One region of the Mesorhizobium sp. B2-5-13 genome, then DNA from elsewhere that is predicted to be linked to it. Evidence: predicted binding sites of a transcription regulator. Region 1 holds the regulator's gene; each other region holds the start of a gene.

Region 1 (3,332 bases):
ATGCCGTTCGGGTTGGATTGGCCGGCTCTCTACCTCATGGGCAAGGGCCTGACAGCGATGATCGCCATATCGGCGTGGATATCGGAGCGCTCTCCGGTCGATGGAGTCGGGCTGATTTCGCAGCAATCCGTGCTGCTGGTCACCGTCGCGTTGGTCATCGCGACGATGGCGACGACGTGGCTCCGGCTCACGGCGGTGCCATTCGCGCTTGCCGGTCTGTTGACTGTGTCGCACACGCGCGCGCCCGATGTGCTGATCTCGGAAGATGCGCGGCTGGTGGCTCTGTCGATCGGCAATGGCGAACTGGCCGTCAACCGGGAACGTCCGAACGAATTCGCAGCCGACAATTGGAAACGCGCTCTGATCTCCGAAACAATCGTCCTACCGGAAATGTTCGAGGAGACGGACGGGCAATTCGATCTTGCCACTCCCACCGACCTGCCGCTGGGATCGCCGTTCTATTGCCGCGAAGGCCTGTGCCTTGCCAGGCACCCTTCCGGCGCGATCATCGCCTATGTCGAGGATCGCAAGAACACCTGGAAGGCCTGCGCCTTCGCCGACCTGATCGTCGTCAATGACGCGACCGCCTATGACGCCTGTCATAATCCGCTGGTTCTCGTCGTCACCAAACGCCAGCTCGCCCGCAAGGGGAGTGCCGCCGTTTTCTTCGATCCCCAATCGGCCACGACGCCGGCTGAGATCGAATTCGCCGTCGTCGGACCATACCGGCCCTGGCACGAGCAGCGAAAATTCTCACGCGAGGCGAGGGGGCTGGCCCCCTATAAAAAGGCCGACAAGCCCGATGGCAAGCCAGTTCAGTAGCGCCTGATCAGCCCGACGAGCTTGCCCTGCACCTTGACCCGATCCGGTCCGAAGATGCGTGTTTCGTAGGCTGGATTGGCGGCTTCGAGCGCGATCGAGGCGCCCTTGCGGCGGAACCGCTTCAGCGTTGCTTCCTCCTCGTCGACCAGCGCCACGATGATTTCGCCCGGACTTGCTGTATCGGCATTGCGGATGATGACCGTGTCGCCGTCGAAGATACCGGCCTCGATCATCGAGTCGCCCTTGACTTCCAGCGCATAGTGCTCGCCGCCCATGATCATGTCCGGCGGCACCGAAATCGAATGCGTCTGATGCTGGATGGCATCGATCGGCACACCGGCGGCGATACGACCCATGACCGGGATGGACACGGCTGAAACTGCATCATCGTCGTTGCCGGCCGCGGCCAGGCGGGAAGGCGCCGTCGCCGGCCTGATCTGGCGGCCGAGACTGCCTTGGCCAAGGCTGCCCTGGATGACGCTTGGCGAGAACTTCTTTGCCGCATTGAGGCCCGGCGCGATCGAGTCCGGCAGCCGCAGCACTTCCAGCGCGCGCGCCCGATTGGGTAGCCGGCGAATAAAGCCGCGTTCCTCCAGCGCCGTGATCAGGCGATGGATGCCCGATTTGGAGGCAAGATCGAGCGCTTCCTTCATTTCGTCGAAGGAGGGCGGTATCCCGCTTTCCTTGAGCCGTTCGTGGATGAACATCAGCAGTTCATGTTGCTTGCGTGTCAGCATGGCGGCCCCCAAGGCATTGAACGAAAGGTCTGACCAGAATCGAAAAAACAAACCCAGAACAAACACTATCCGTTCCAGTTGTGTTCCGCAACCGTTTAAAGTTTAATGAATTTGTTAACGCGTCTGAAGTTTTTTGCCGCGACAGCGGACTGAGGCCGATCCTTTCCACGATCGGCCGGCATTGAAATCGTTTTGGTTAATGGCCTGTGGCCTATCCACTGATGGGCCTTGGCATCAGTCTTTCGGAGGGCTCTTCGCGGGTGGATTGTACAATTTATGGATCCATTATTCGCGGAACGAAACGAAACCAAAACGCCAACGATTGGTAGCTTAGGGGCGGCGATGGACCCAGGCGTTTGGCCCACTCCGGCCAGCGCATGCCAATAGGCGTCGCGCAAGCATTGAAGTCACCCGGAACCCGCTTGCAAGCTGCCGGCGCGGGCGGCGTATTTGGTCGCGCCGCTGTCTTCGCTATGGACATAGACGTGCAGGGTATAGCCGATATGCGCCGTCATCAGCGCCTTGGCCCGCTCGACGTCACGATCGAGTGCAGCTTCCATGATCGCTGTATGGTGTTCGATCGCAATCGCTTCGCACAATGCCTCCATTGCCTCTTCATAACCGTCCTTCAGGCCAGCCGCGGCCCGCAATGTCGGCGCCAGGCCGAGAAAACGATGATGCCGTCGCAGCTGATCGGCGATGGTCGAGCGGAATCGCATGAGCCAATTGGAAGTCGCCGCGCTCAGCAGCGCCGCATGGAAAGCTTCGTGGTTCTCGTCCCATTTATCGACGGCCGCATCCGAAGGATCGTCGACCGCGGTCTTGCAACGGGAGAGCCGGTAGTGGGCGGTGACAACGGCATCCTCCCACTCCTTGCCGCCTTTTTCCATCGATTCGAGGAACAGGGGTATCTCGACCACCATCCTGGCGCGTGCCAGGTCCTCCAGTTCGGCCCGCGATACCGGAGCGACCGTAAAACCACGATTGCTGATGGCGGTGACAAGGCGTTCGGCCTCTAGCCGCGACAAGGCTTCGCGCAACGGCGTCCAGCCGACGCCATAGGTGCCGCGCAGGGCACTCAGTTTGAGCGGGGCGCCCGGCATGAGGCGCGTGGTCAGGATGTCGCGCCGCAACAGCTGATAGGCGGCTTCCGTTTTTGTAGAACTCGTTTCATCGCGCATCGTGATCAATCCGTCGTCTGGCGAAAGTATATATGATATTGGGTCATAGCAACAATTATATATAATGTTTGACACCGACCGGCGGACCGACCATGATCGCCGTGGTAGCCGCGTTTCCAAGCGGCCCTGATCAAATCTGGGAGGAAATGATGTTGAAATCGAAATCCGCTTGGTTGTCGGGCTTGGCCCTGGCAGGCGCATTGATGATTAGCGCCGGCAGTGCCGCGGCCGATCAGATCCGTATCGGCATTGCCAATTTCGGCGAGCATCCGCAATTGAACGCCGCCATAGCCGGCTTCAAGAAGGCGTTGACGGATAATGGCTTCGTCGAGGGCAAGGACGTCGTCTACACGGAGAGCCACACCAATTTCGATGCATCGCTGGTGCCGCAGATGATCGCCAAGCTGCAGGCCGAGCAGCCCAAGCTGATCTACACCATCACCACGCCGGTCTCGCAGATCGCCAAGAAAGCGCTTGCCGGTTCCGGCATTCCGATCGTTTTTGCCGCGGTCACCGATCCGGTGGCGGCCAAGCTGGTGCCGTCATGGGACGCCGGAGACGAAGGCATGACCGGCGCCAGCGATCTGCAGGA
Region 2 (3,332 bases), on a different contig from region 1:
CAGTTCCTTGAGGTTCTCGAGCCGCCCGGGGGCTTCGGCCGAGCGGTCGTTCTTCCACATGTCGGTGTAGCCGCTCTCCTCGAGAATGGTCTCGGCGAGTTCGGTGTGCGGCGTGGTTTCCAGCGCCTTTTGCCAGCGTTCGAAATTGGCCGCGACCTCGCGCAGCGCGGCGCGCGGTTTCGGCTTCAGCTCGTCGCTTTCGGCGAGCGTTCCCGCCGCCTCCAGCATCGGGATGCGCAAGCCGCGGGCCGTGTCGTGGATCTGGCGGATGGTCGCTTCGCCCAAGCCGCGCTTGGGCACATTGACGATGCGCTCGAAGGCGAGGTCGTCGGTGCTGTTGGCGACGACCCGGAAGAAGGCCAGCGCGTCGCGGATTTCCATGCGCTCGTAAAAACGCGGACCGCCGATGACGCGGTAGTTAAGGCCGAGCGTGATGAAGCGGTCCTCGAAGGCGCGCATCTGGAAGGACGCGCGGACAAGGATCGCCATGTCGTTCAAATCATGCTTCTGGCGCTGGTAGGCCTCGATGGTCTCGCCGATGGCGCGGGCTTCCTCCTCCGAATCCCAGGCGGCGTGGACGTTGACCTTGCCGTCCTCGGGATCGTTGCGATCGGTGAACAGCGTCTTGCCGAAACGGCCCTCATTGTAGGCGATGAGATGGGAGGCGGCGCCCAGTATGTGCGCGGTCGAGCGGTAATTGCGCTCCAGCCGGATGATGGTGGCGCCCGGAAAATCCTTGTCGAAGCGCAGGATGTTGTCGACCTCGGCACCGCGCCAGCCATAGATCGACTGGTCGTCATCGCCGACACAGCAGATGTTTACTTTGTTTTCGCTCACGGGCTGTTCCGCGCCTGCCGGCGCGGGCCCTCCGCGGGGGCCTCGCAACGGCTCGGACGCCCGGTCGGGCTTGCGGCCTTCGGCCGAAGCAGCCGATCCATGGCTATGCTCCAGTGGGTCTTCTTCAGGCGCTGGAGGCCTATAGCGCCCTGCTTCTGTTCTGTCGATGACTGACGAATTGGACGCGGTGGGAGCGCGACCGCCCGGAGAACCACTCCTTGGCGCTTCGGGCCTCTGCGCCAGAAGCCGCAGCCACATGTATTGGGCGGTGTTGGTGTCCTGGTATTCGTCGACGAGGATGTATTTGAAGCGCCGGTGATAGTCCCTCAGCACATCGGGATTGGCGCGGAAGATGCGGATCGGGTGGCAGAGCAGGTCGCCGAAGTCGCAGGCGTTCAGTGTCTGCAGCCGCTCCTGATAGGCCTTGTAGAGCTCGCGGCCCTTGCCGTTTGCGAAGCTGCGCGCATCGCCCTCGGCGATGTCGGCCGGGCCCTGGCCCTTGTTCTTCCAGCCGTCAATCATCTGGGCGAACTGTTTCGCGGGCCAGCGCTTGTCGTCCAGGCCGTCGGCCTGGATCAGCTGCTTGATCAAGCGCACGACGTCGTCTGTGTCGAGGATGGTGAAGTCGGATCTCAGGCCGGCAAGCTCGGCGTGGCGGCGCAGCAGCTTCACGCCGATCGAGTGGAAGGTGCCGAGCCACGGCATGCCCTCGACATTGCCTTCGCCGATCAGGATGCCGATGCGCTGCTTCATCTCGCGCGCGGCCTTGTTCGTGAAGGTCACGGCCAGGATCTGCGAGGGAAAGGCCCTGCCGGTGGCGAGGATGTGGGCGATGCGGGTGGTCAGCACGCGGGTCTTGCCGGTGCCGGCGCCGGCCAGCACCAGAACCGGCCCTTCGGTGGTCTCCACCGCCAGCCGCTGCTCGGGATTCAAGCCCCTGAGATAGTCAGGCGCATTGTTTTGGCCGCCGCGGGCAGCCATGGCGCGCGCGGCAATGCCCGACGGGGCCGTGGGCCGCGCATCGGGTTCGTCGAAAAAGGGCATGTCTTCGGAAAAGCCGGACATCGCCCCCGAATGTAGTGATTCGGTAGCGAAAGACCAGAACTGTCTACGTTTTGTTCCGGTAAAGTGCCTGATACGGCCGCTTGAGCGACATGGCGGCCGGCGTTGTGAACAACCTCAGGCGGAAGAAGGTTGCTGCCGCGGACCCATGACCTATGCTTGACAGGCGCGGCGGTCGGGAGAAAGTTGCGCAGGGGGCGGCACACAATGCCGGGTTGCCCAAGGCCGCCTCATGCGCGCAACAGTCGAAGGAGTATCATCTTGGCTGTCACCATCGCCTCCCTCGTCCTCTTCCTCATAGGCCTGGCACTTGGCGCCGGCGGCATCTGGTTAGCTTCGCTGGGCGGCAGCTGGTACTACATCATTGTCGGTCTAGCCTTCCTGATCACCGCCTGGCTGCTCTACCGGCGCCGTTCCACGGCGCTCTGGCTCTATGCGGCGATCGTGATCGGCACCCTGGCCTGGGCGGTATGGGAAACCGGCTTCGACTGGTGGGAGCTCGGCCCGCGCGGCGGCATCATCGTGCTGGTGGCGCTGTGGCTGCTGACGCCGTGGGCGCGGCGCGGCCTTGCCGGTCCGGACGGTCGCGCGCCTCTGATCCTTGCCGTGCTGGCATCGCTGGCGGTGGCCGGCTATTCGATGACCACGGACCCGAAGGACATCGGCGGCGCGCTCGACACCGACAAGGTGATCCCCAACGCCAATCTCGGCGGCGATGTGCCCGCGGGCGAATGGCACTATTACGGGCGCACCCAGTTCGGCCAGCGCTATTCGCCGCTCGACCAGATCACGCCCGACAATGTCGCCAATCTGCAGCCGGCCTGGACCTACCGCACCGGTGACGTGAAGGGCCCGGACGATGTCGGCGAGACCACCTACCAGGTGACACCGCTTAAAATTGGCGACACGCTCTATATCTGCACGCCGCACAACTTCGCCATCGCCGTCGATGCGGCGACCGGCAAGGAGAAGTGGCGCTACGATCCCAAGGTCAAGCTCGACAAGGACCGCCAGCACCAGACCTGCCGTGGCGTTTCCTATTATGCCGATGCCGCGGGCGCCGCCGGTCAGCCCTGCGCTGCGCGCGTCTACCTGCCGACCTCGGATGCCCGGCTGATCGCGCTCGACGCCGCCAACGGGCAGGTTTGCCCGGCCTTCGCCGAGGGCGGCACGCTCAATTTGTTGGCCAACATGCCGTATCCGAAGTCGGGCTACTACTACTCGACTTCGGCGCCGCTGATCGCGGGCGGCAAGATCATCGTCGGCGGCGCGGTCAACGACAATTATTCGACGCAGGAGCCGTCCGGCGTCATCCGCGCCTATGATGCGAGCACCGGTAAACTGCTGTGGAACTGGGATTCCGGCAATCCGGACCAGACGACGCCGCTGCCGGCCGACCAGACCTACACCGCCAACTCGCCGAACATGTGGTC
Region 3 (3,332 bases), 120 kb from region 1:
GCGTGCGCTTCCCGAGCACAGGTTTCCAAAGAATTCAGCACCCTCACTTACCTGTGGATAACTGGAATGAAGGTTGACCTTGACCCTGCGATGCCGCGCCGGCAGCCAGTTTGGCGAATCACCGCACCATGTCGTTCGCGCCGGCAGGGGCATCTTCTGAGAAACCGCTCGCCTTGGAATAAGCCTGCGTGACCAATCGATTTCCGGCATTGGTCCATGTTCGGTCCGTGCCGGGCAGCTGACCACGGGTGGTGGCTACCTGCTTAACGACGACATCGTCCTCCTCATCGGCGCTGGCTAGCGGCTCTTTCGTCAAGCCACTTGAGGCATGTTCGAGTATGGTGGTCTCGCCTGGGCCCATCGCTGGCCTCGCCGAGCCCGATCAAGCCTACAGGTGCTGCCGTGGGATCGGATGGCGGTCGACTACCGCAAATACCAAACGGCGGCGCTGCGATACCTCGGCTTGTGAGAGCGTCATTCAAATTCAGGGGCGTCGCATTCGCGTCGAAAGCTACCCCATATGCTCAACGCTCGCCGTCGTCACGCTCGGACGGGACCGCTAGATCACAGCAGCGATGAAAGTCATTTCCTCATGATGTGCGGCTTCCGCAGACGCTTGCCTTGCCGCGCACCACCAGCCCGCGATGAGAGCAGGCAACGGCTCACCCCTCGTTCAGTTTACACTTCGAGATACCGCACTTTCGCTTAGGAAATCGCCCTCGCTGGCCAATCGCAGTAATGAGGTAATTCGCCAACGATACCCGTAGGGTGATCAGAATAGTTTACAAAGCGGCAACTACCGCATCCTAGAACGGTATCTCGTCGTCCAGCTCGCGCGACGAGCCACCGCCACCGCCCCCTTTGGAGCCGCCACCGCCGCCACGGCTAAAACCTTCGTTCGGGCTCGACTGGCCGAAATCGGAACCACGGCTGCTGCCGCCACCGCTGTAGCCGCCGACCTGACCGCCCTCACCTTGGCCGCGCGCGTCGAGCATCTGCAGTTCGCCACGGAATTTCTGCAGCACGACTTCGGTCGTATATTTGTCGGCACCGGTCTGGTCCTGCCATTTGCGCGTCTGCAACTGGCCCTCGACATAAACCTTCATGCCCTTCTTCAGATATTGCTCGGCCACCTTGGCAATGCCCTCATTGAAGATGACGACATTGTGCCACTCGGTCTTTTCCTTGCGCTCGCCGGAATTCTTGTCGCGCCAGCTTTCCGAGGTGGCGATGCGGATGTTGACGACCGGCTCGCCCGAATTCAGGCGGCGGATTTCAGGGTCCGCGCCGAGATTGCCGACCAGAATGACCTTATTGACGCTACCCGCCATGATATTTCTCCGCGCTCATCCGAAACAAATTTTTGTCGCAGCACCTTACAGGCTGCCGATATTGGCCGCCTGCCAAGGCTGGCTTTTCCCACAAGGTTTTTGTTCCCTTTTCGTTCCTATATGCACTGCCCCCAATTGTCAAGGAATGGCAGCAATGCCCGAACGCTGCATATGGGTCTCAAAACAGTGCTTGCCAAATCGATAAGTATCGACTTATGCTTTCGTCATGATCGAAGCAGAGATTTTCCGCGCCTTGGCCGACCCGACGCGCCGCGCCGTCTTCGAGCGTCTCGCGGCGAGCGAGATGAGCGTGTCGGAACTGCGCAGCGGCCTCACGGTGTCGCAGCCGGCCGTCTCCCAGCATCTGGCGGTGTTGCGCGGCGCTGGCCTGGTGGTCGAGCGGCGGGCCGGCCGCAACGCCTATTATCGCGCCGATCCGCAGGGGCTTGCCCCGCTGCTCTCCTGGATTGAACGCTATCGGACGTTCTGGCCGGAACGCATTGAAAAACTGAAGGCCGTTTTGAAGGACATGGATCAATGAAAGACGGGCGATCAATGAAAGACGGGCGATCAATGAAAGACGCAAACCAAACCAAGATCGCTCCAGAGGCGCTCGAATTCGAATACGAGGTTGCCGAGCCGCCGGAAAAAGTGTGGCGGGCGCTGACCGTGCCGGAATTGCTCGCCGCCTGGATGATGCCGAACGACATCAGTCCGCGGACCGGCAGCCGCTTTGCCTTCGCCGGGCCTGACGCGCCGATCGAATGCGAGATCCTCGACGCCGAGCCCGAGCGCCTGCTGCGCTATTCCTGGCGGGAGCAGTCCGACGATGCGGCGCAACCGCTCGACAGCACCGTCACCTTCACACTCGCCCGTACCATTTCCGGCGGCACGCATCTGCGCATCGTCCATGACGGCTTTGCCCGCAAGGCGATGCCCGCTGTTGCGATGGCGGGGGCCGGCTGCCGGCTTTCGCTGCGCGGGGCCGGAAAGCCTATTGCCGCGAACACACCACGCCTTCTGCTGCCGCGCGCGGCCTGAACACGGAAATCGGAGAAGAGAAATGAGTGGTGTTGCCAGCCTTGTGCCGATGGTGATCGAGCAATCGAGCCGCGGCGAACGTGCCTTCGACATTTTTTCGCGACTGCTGCGCGAGCGCATCGTCTTCATCAACGGCGAGATCAACGACGACGTCTCGGCGCTGGTCTGCGCGCAGCTTTTGTCGCTGGAATCGGACAATCCCGAGAAGGAGATCTCGCTCTACATCAACTCGCCGGGCGGAATGGTGACCAGCGGCTTCGCCATCTATGACACGATGCAATATATCAGCTGCCCGGTCTCGACCGTGTGCATGGGCTTTGCCGCATCGATGGGATCGTTCCTGCTGATGGCAGGCTCGGCCGGGCGCCGCATCGCGCTGCCGAACGCCACCATCCTGCTGCATCAGCCGCTGGGCGGCTTCCAGGGCCAGGCTTCCGACATCCAACGGCACGCCGAACGCATCGGCCAGACCAAACGCCATATGACCGAACTCTACGCCCAGCATTGCGGCCGCAGCTATGAAGAGGTCGAACGCACGCTCGACCGCGACCATTTCATGACTGCCCGCGAGGCCCAGGCATGGGGCATTGTCGACCATGTTTTCGATACCCGCAAGAAAGCGGCGTGAGGCAGAGCCCAGATCAAATCCTGCTAGGTGTCGAAGATTTGACGATATCGGTCTGGTTCCGGTGGCGGCAGGTCCCTATAAAAGAGGAATGACCGACACTCATCGATCCAGAACATCGCACCGTGTCACCGGCGCCATGGTGCTCGCAATCGTCGGCCTTGCGTCCAGTTCGGCATTTGCCGACGACGCTTCATCGTCAGCGCAAAAGAGCGCCCTGCCCGGCGTGGCTGGCGACTATCGCATCGCCAAGCCGGCCCCGGTGCCTGAACCCGACGACGCGTTCCCCAGCAGCGGCAATGGGCAGTTCAAGATCGGCAATACGGATGTCAGGA
Region 4 (3,332 bases), on a different contig from region 1:
CAGCATGGCCGGTTCCGTCATCCCGGTCTGGAAAAGCCTGATCAGCTCTCTCGCGATAAAATGTGCTGCCGCGGTGTCCGGGAGAACGTCAAACTCCTGGCACATCGCGTCGAAGACCGCACGGAGCGTATCCAGATCATTGGGGTAGAAGGTGTCCGTGCGAATGGGTCGGTCAAGCATCAAGCGTCTCCAAACGAGCGAGAGTGCGATGGTCTCCCAAGCAGCGGAGCATTGCCCGCTGCCCTCGCGTTTTATGCGGCACAGCGCACGATGTGTCGCTAACCTATGATGTACCAAGCGAAGTTCGCGTACAAAGAGTCAGGCCCGTGCTCATCCGATGCCGCGCTCAACCGCACGGAGCGGTTTCCGGGTCGAAGTAAGCCACCCTCCAGAAATCGTGTTGGTCGCCTCGATGAGTGCTGGTTAGAGGGCTCGTACGCCACACTTGCGAGCAGCGGGCGAGCCCTATCCGGCGCAGGAAGGGACATAGCTGCGCGGATCCCGTTGGCCGCCCTCGTCATCCAAGAGCTACGCCGATTGCCAGGAGAGTAATCGCCATCGCGAAGACCGGTGCCAGCAACCAGCGTGCCTGGCCAATACTTTTTTCCATGACGCTTTCTTCAAATTTGCGGCGGTCAACGGCGCCGGTCATGTGACGGTTCCTCGATTTTGCTGAACGCAGACCTTTTCAGCATCATTCCAAGCCCAAAGTCCGGGATGCAAATCGGACCTAGGTACGGGCTCGGAACGTTTCGGATTCGGACACGTTCGGTCCAGGGCGATTATGCCCGAGCTCACAGGAAGGCTGTCACATGAGAATGCATTTCACCGCCGCCGCTGCTTCGTTTCTGCTCCTTGCCGGTGTCGGCATCGCTGCAGCCCAGGACGTCGTTATCGCGCCTGAACAGGACACGGTCATTCAGGAGTACGTGCACAAGCAGCCCCTCGCGTCCGTGGAAGTCCCCGGGGTCGAACTCAGCGTCGGCGCCGCGCTTCCCGACACCGTCGAGCTTCGCGAAGTTCCCAACGTCAAGTACCGCTATGTCGTGGTCCACAACCGGACAGTTCTCGTGGACCCGGGCACCCGCAAGATCATCAAGGTCTATAACTGACCAAAGTGCGGGTAGGCCCGTCGCTGATTGGGGCGACGGGCTGTACCGATTCAGAAATGGCGATCTTAGTGAGCGTCTCGCATAGACGAGGTTGGCGACAGCATCGACCATGACCGCAAATGCTGTCAACTTCCTCCCCATTCCGATATCCCGCCTTCACGGCATGCCGACCACGCGTTCACCGGTTCGGCAGAAGCGCCGCTCACTGTTAACCACCTGTCGAGTTGCGCCGCAGACCATTGTGGGCGCGCTCCGGCGGTGAGCGTCAGGGGGGTGAAGACCGGTGCTTTCTCAGCCTGGTAATCGCCGAGCGTCCGACGGTGATCACGCCGCCGCAGTCAGTCCGCACCGTCAACTTGTCGGCTTTGCGATCGATGCGGATGATGTCTCCAACAAGAACGACCTTATCTCCAGCGCGGGTTTTAGGTGGAGGGTCAACCGAATAGGGTCGGTCATACGATGGAATGTTTACTTTGGCGCGTCCGCTAGGCAGCATCGTGCTAACCGTACCCGTCAAGGTGACCTCGTCACCGATCTCAAATTCCCGGGGCACGCTATAGTGTAGCATAGACCTCCTCCGGCGCGTTCCTGATATTAATGCCGGCAAACTGACTTGGTTGCGTGAAATCGCAAGTCTCCGTGGCCCCAATCAGGCCGAGCACCCCTCTGCCAATGAGGCTTGCGGAAGCGCGGGTAGGAATTGCCGAGGCCGTCTATGAATGCATGGATTGATCGCCGCCCATCCAGCGCGCCCCTCAGGGCTGGCAATCTTGTCGACGGGGGTCGATGAACCGCGGCTCGTGACAATTCCCTTACGGAACAAAAGGAGATCAGAGACATTCTCTCCTGCTCAGACAGGAGACCTCAAATGCAGAACCTAAACGACAATGCTGATGTTTCAGCCAATATCGACAAGGACCCTGATGAATGGGTTAGTGGAGACGATCCAATGACGCCATCGCAAGCCTCATACTTGAAGACCCTGAGTGAGCAGGCCGATGACGCCGCGAGCTTCGAACAAGGGCTTAGTAAGGCCGAGGCATCCAAGCGCATCGATGCGTTAAGGGCCAAGCTGAAACTCTAACCGAACCTCCCGCGCTAGCCGTTCAATGCTGGAGACGGCGCAGCGTGTCACTTTGACGGCGCTGACGATTGCGACTGCCCCGCGAAAGCGGAGAAGGCCATTAGCCCATGTACCGCGACGCTGCTATGAACGAGTTCGATCCTTCTTGGACGCGTCCCGGGATAGGGGCAGCACGTTCGATTGAGTCGCTTCCTCTTCGAGCATCACTCGCTTTGCCCGGATCTCCTCGGGTTCGGCGTGCTCTAACCCGACAACATCGTTTCTGGTCTCTTTCAACGAAACGACGATCTCATCGAGCTTGGCATGAAGGGCGGCGGTGTCCCGATAGCCTTGAATGAGCACAACTCCGGTGATCACGATGGCCGCTACCGACGGGCATAGGTAACTGCATTCGTCAGGCCGAATGGCACCAGCGCGGTACACAGCACCTCGCTACAACCATGACATAAAAGCCAGGTGGGCGCGAAAGGAAGTCGGCCGTCAGAAAGAGGATGTGATTCATGAGGGGGTTCCTGTCGCGTACTCCTTCACGGTTGCGCCAAGGTGAAGAGGGCGACCAGCGCAGCGATAGCAACACAGATCGGTACAGCCGCGAACAGTCCAATCTCAAGAATGCGCGTCTCATTATTGCTGAACATCGTATAACCTCACTGTGTTTGAGGGATCAACAATCAACGATGAGGTCGGTTCCGACCGGTTGCTGCATCCCCTAGTACTGGCACTAGGCCCACTAAGGCATCCAATCCAAACCGAATTGGCGTTGCCGGGAGGCGCCATCGTGAATCAAGCAGAACGGCCAACAAGTCGAGCTCAGCAATTGCATTCGCAGTCTGACGATCCACAATAGGCTGCTCGCTTGTCCATAGCTTGGCGGCTGGCCTTGCTCGCTCGATCCGATCTCCTCGATAGCGCACTGCCCTTTCAAGTCCGCCTCCACCATCTCTGATTAGCTTTGCGTCGGCCGGAAAGGCACGTCATCGAGCAGCGTCGGCTCGCCCGAGGCATTCGTTTGGTGATCAGCTGGCAGGTTGCCGTTTGGGGTCATCTGGTTAATGGCATCCGGCAGATCCCTGGTGATCCTCGCAATCAGCTCCTCGCGCGAAAGGCCAGTCTGCCTCGAAAGAGCTTCCAGCGTC

Evidence for each region. Region 1 encodes LexA, which represses DNA repair genes until DNA is damaged. Its sites were predicted from a motif close to TGTTCNNNNTGTGTTCNG; they were not measured.
Region 2: FJ434_RS12780 (UvrD-helicase domain-containing protein) is a predicted target of LexA. The motif match lies at 1,943-1,960, and genes of this name have one in related genera.
Region 3: FJ434_RS01310 (single-stranded DNA-binding protein) is a predicted target of LexA. The motif match lies at 1,432-1,449, and genes of this name have one in related genera.
Region 4: FJ434_RS11155 (DUF3072 domain-containing protein) is a predicted target of LexA. The motif match lies at 1,928-1,945, and genes of this name have one in related genera.

Annotation. Positions count from the first base shown of each region.
Region 1 is NZ_VFUI01000001.1:134,256-137,587, reverse strand. Features, by position in the region: gene FJ434_RS00730 (ComEC/Rec2 family competence protein) at 1-822, shown strand, start outside; gene lexA (transcriptional repressor LexA) at 816-1,559, opposite strand; gene FJ434_RS00720 (GntR family transcriptional regulator) at 1,967-2,740, opposite strand; gene FJ434_RS00715 (ABC transporter substrate-binding protein) at 2,890-3,332, shown strand, end outside.
Region 2 is NZ_VFUI01000006.1:129,690-133,021, reverse strand. Features, by position in the region: gene FJ434_RS12780 (UvrD-helicase domain-containing protein) at 1-1,902, opposite strand, end outside; gene FJ434_RS12775 (glucose/quinate/shikimate family membrane-bound PQQ-dependent dehydrogenase) at 2,161-3,332, shown strand, end outside.
Region 3 is NZ_VFUI01000001.1:252,392-255,723, forward strand. Features, by position in the region: gene FJ434_RS01305 (hypothetical protein) at 119-361, opposite strand; gene FJ434_RS01310 (single-stranded DNA-binding protein) at 807-1,331, opposite strand; gene FJ434_RS01315 (metalloregulator ArsR/SmtB family transcription factor) at 1,558-1,872, shown strand; gene FJ434_RS01320 (SRPBCC domain-containing protein) at 1,905-2,372, shown strand; gene FJ434_RS01325 (ATP-dependent Clp protease proteolytic subunit) at 2,395-3,000, shown strand; gene FJ434_RS01330 (hypothetical protein) at 3,089-3,332, shown strand, end outside.
Region 4 is NZ_VFUI01000005.1:173,053-176,384, forward strand. Features, by position in the region: gene FJ434_RS11140 (hypothetical protein) at 1-180, opposite strand, end outside; gene FJ434_RS30465 (hypothetical protein) at 518-652, opposite strand; gene FJ434_RS11145 (DUF1236 domain-containing protein) at 813-1,112, shown strand; gene FJ434_RS11155 (DUF3072 domain-containing protein) at 1,981-2,196, shown strand; partial or broken gene FJ434_RS11160 (low affinity iron permease family protein) at 2,320-2,698, opposite strand; gene FJ434_RS11165 (DUF4112 domain-containing protein) at 2,868-3,110, opposite strand; gene FJ434_RS30145 (YidB family protein) at 3,143-3,332, opposite strand, start outside.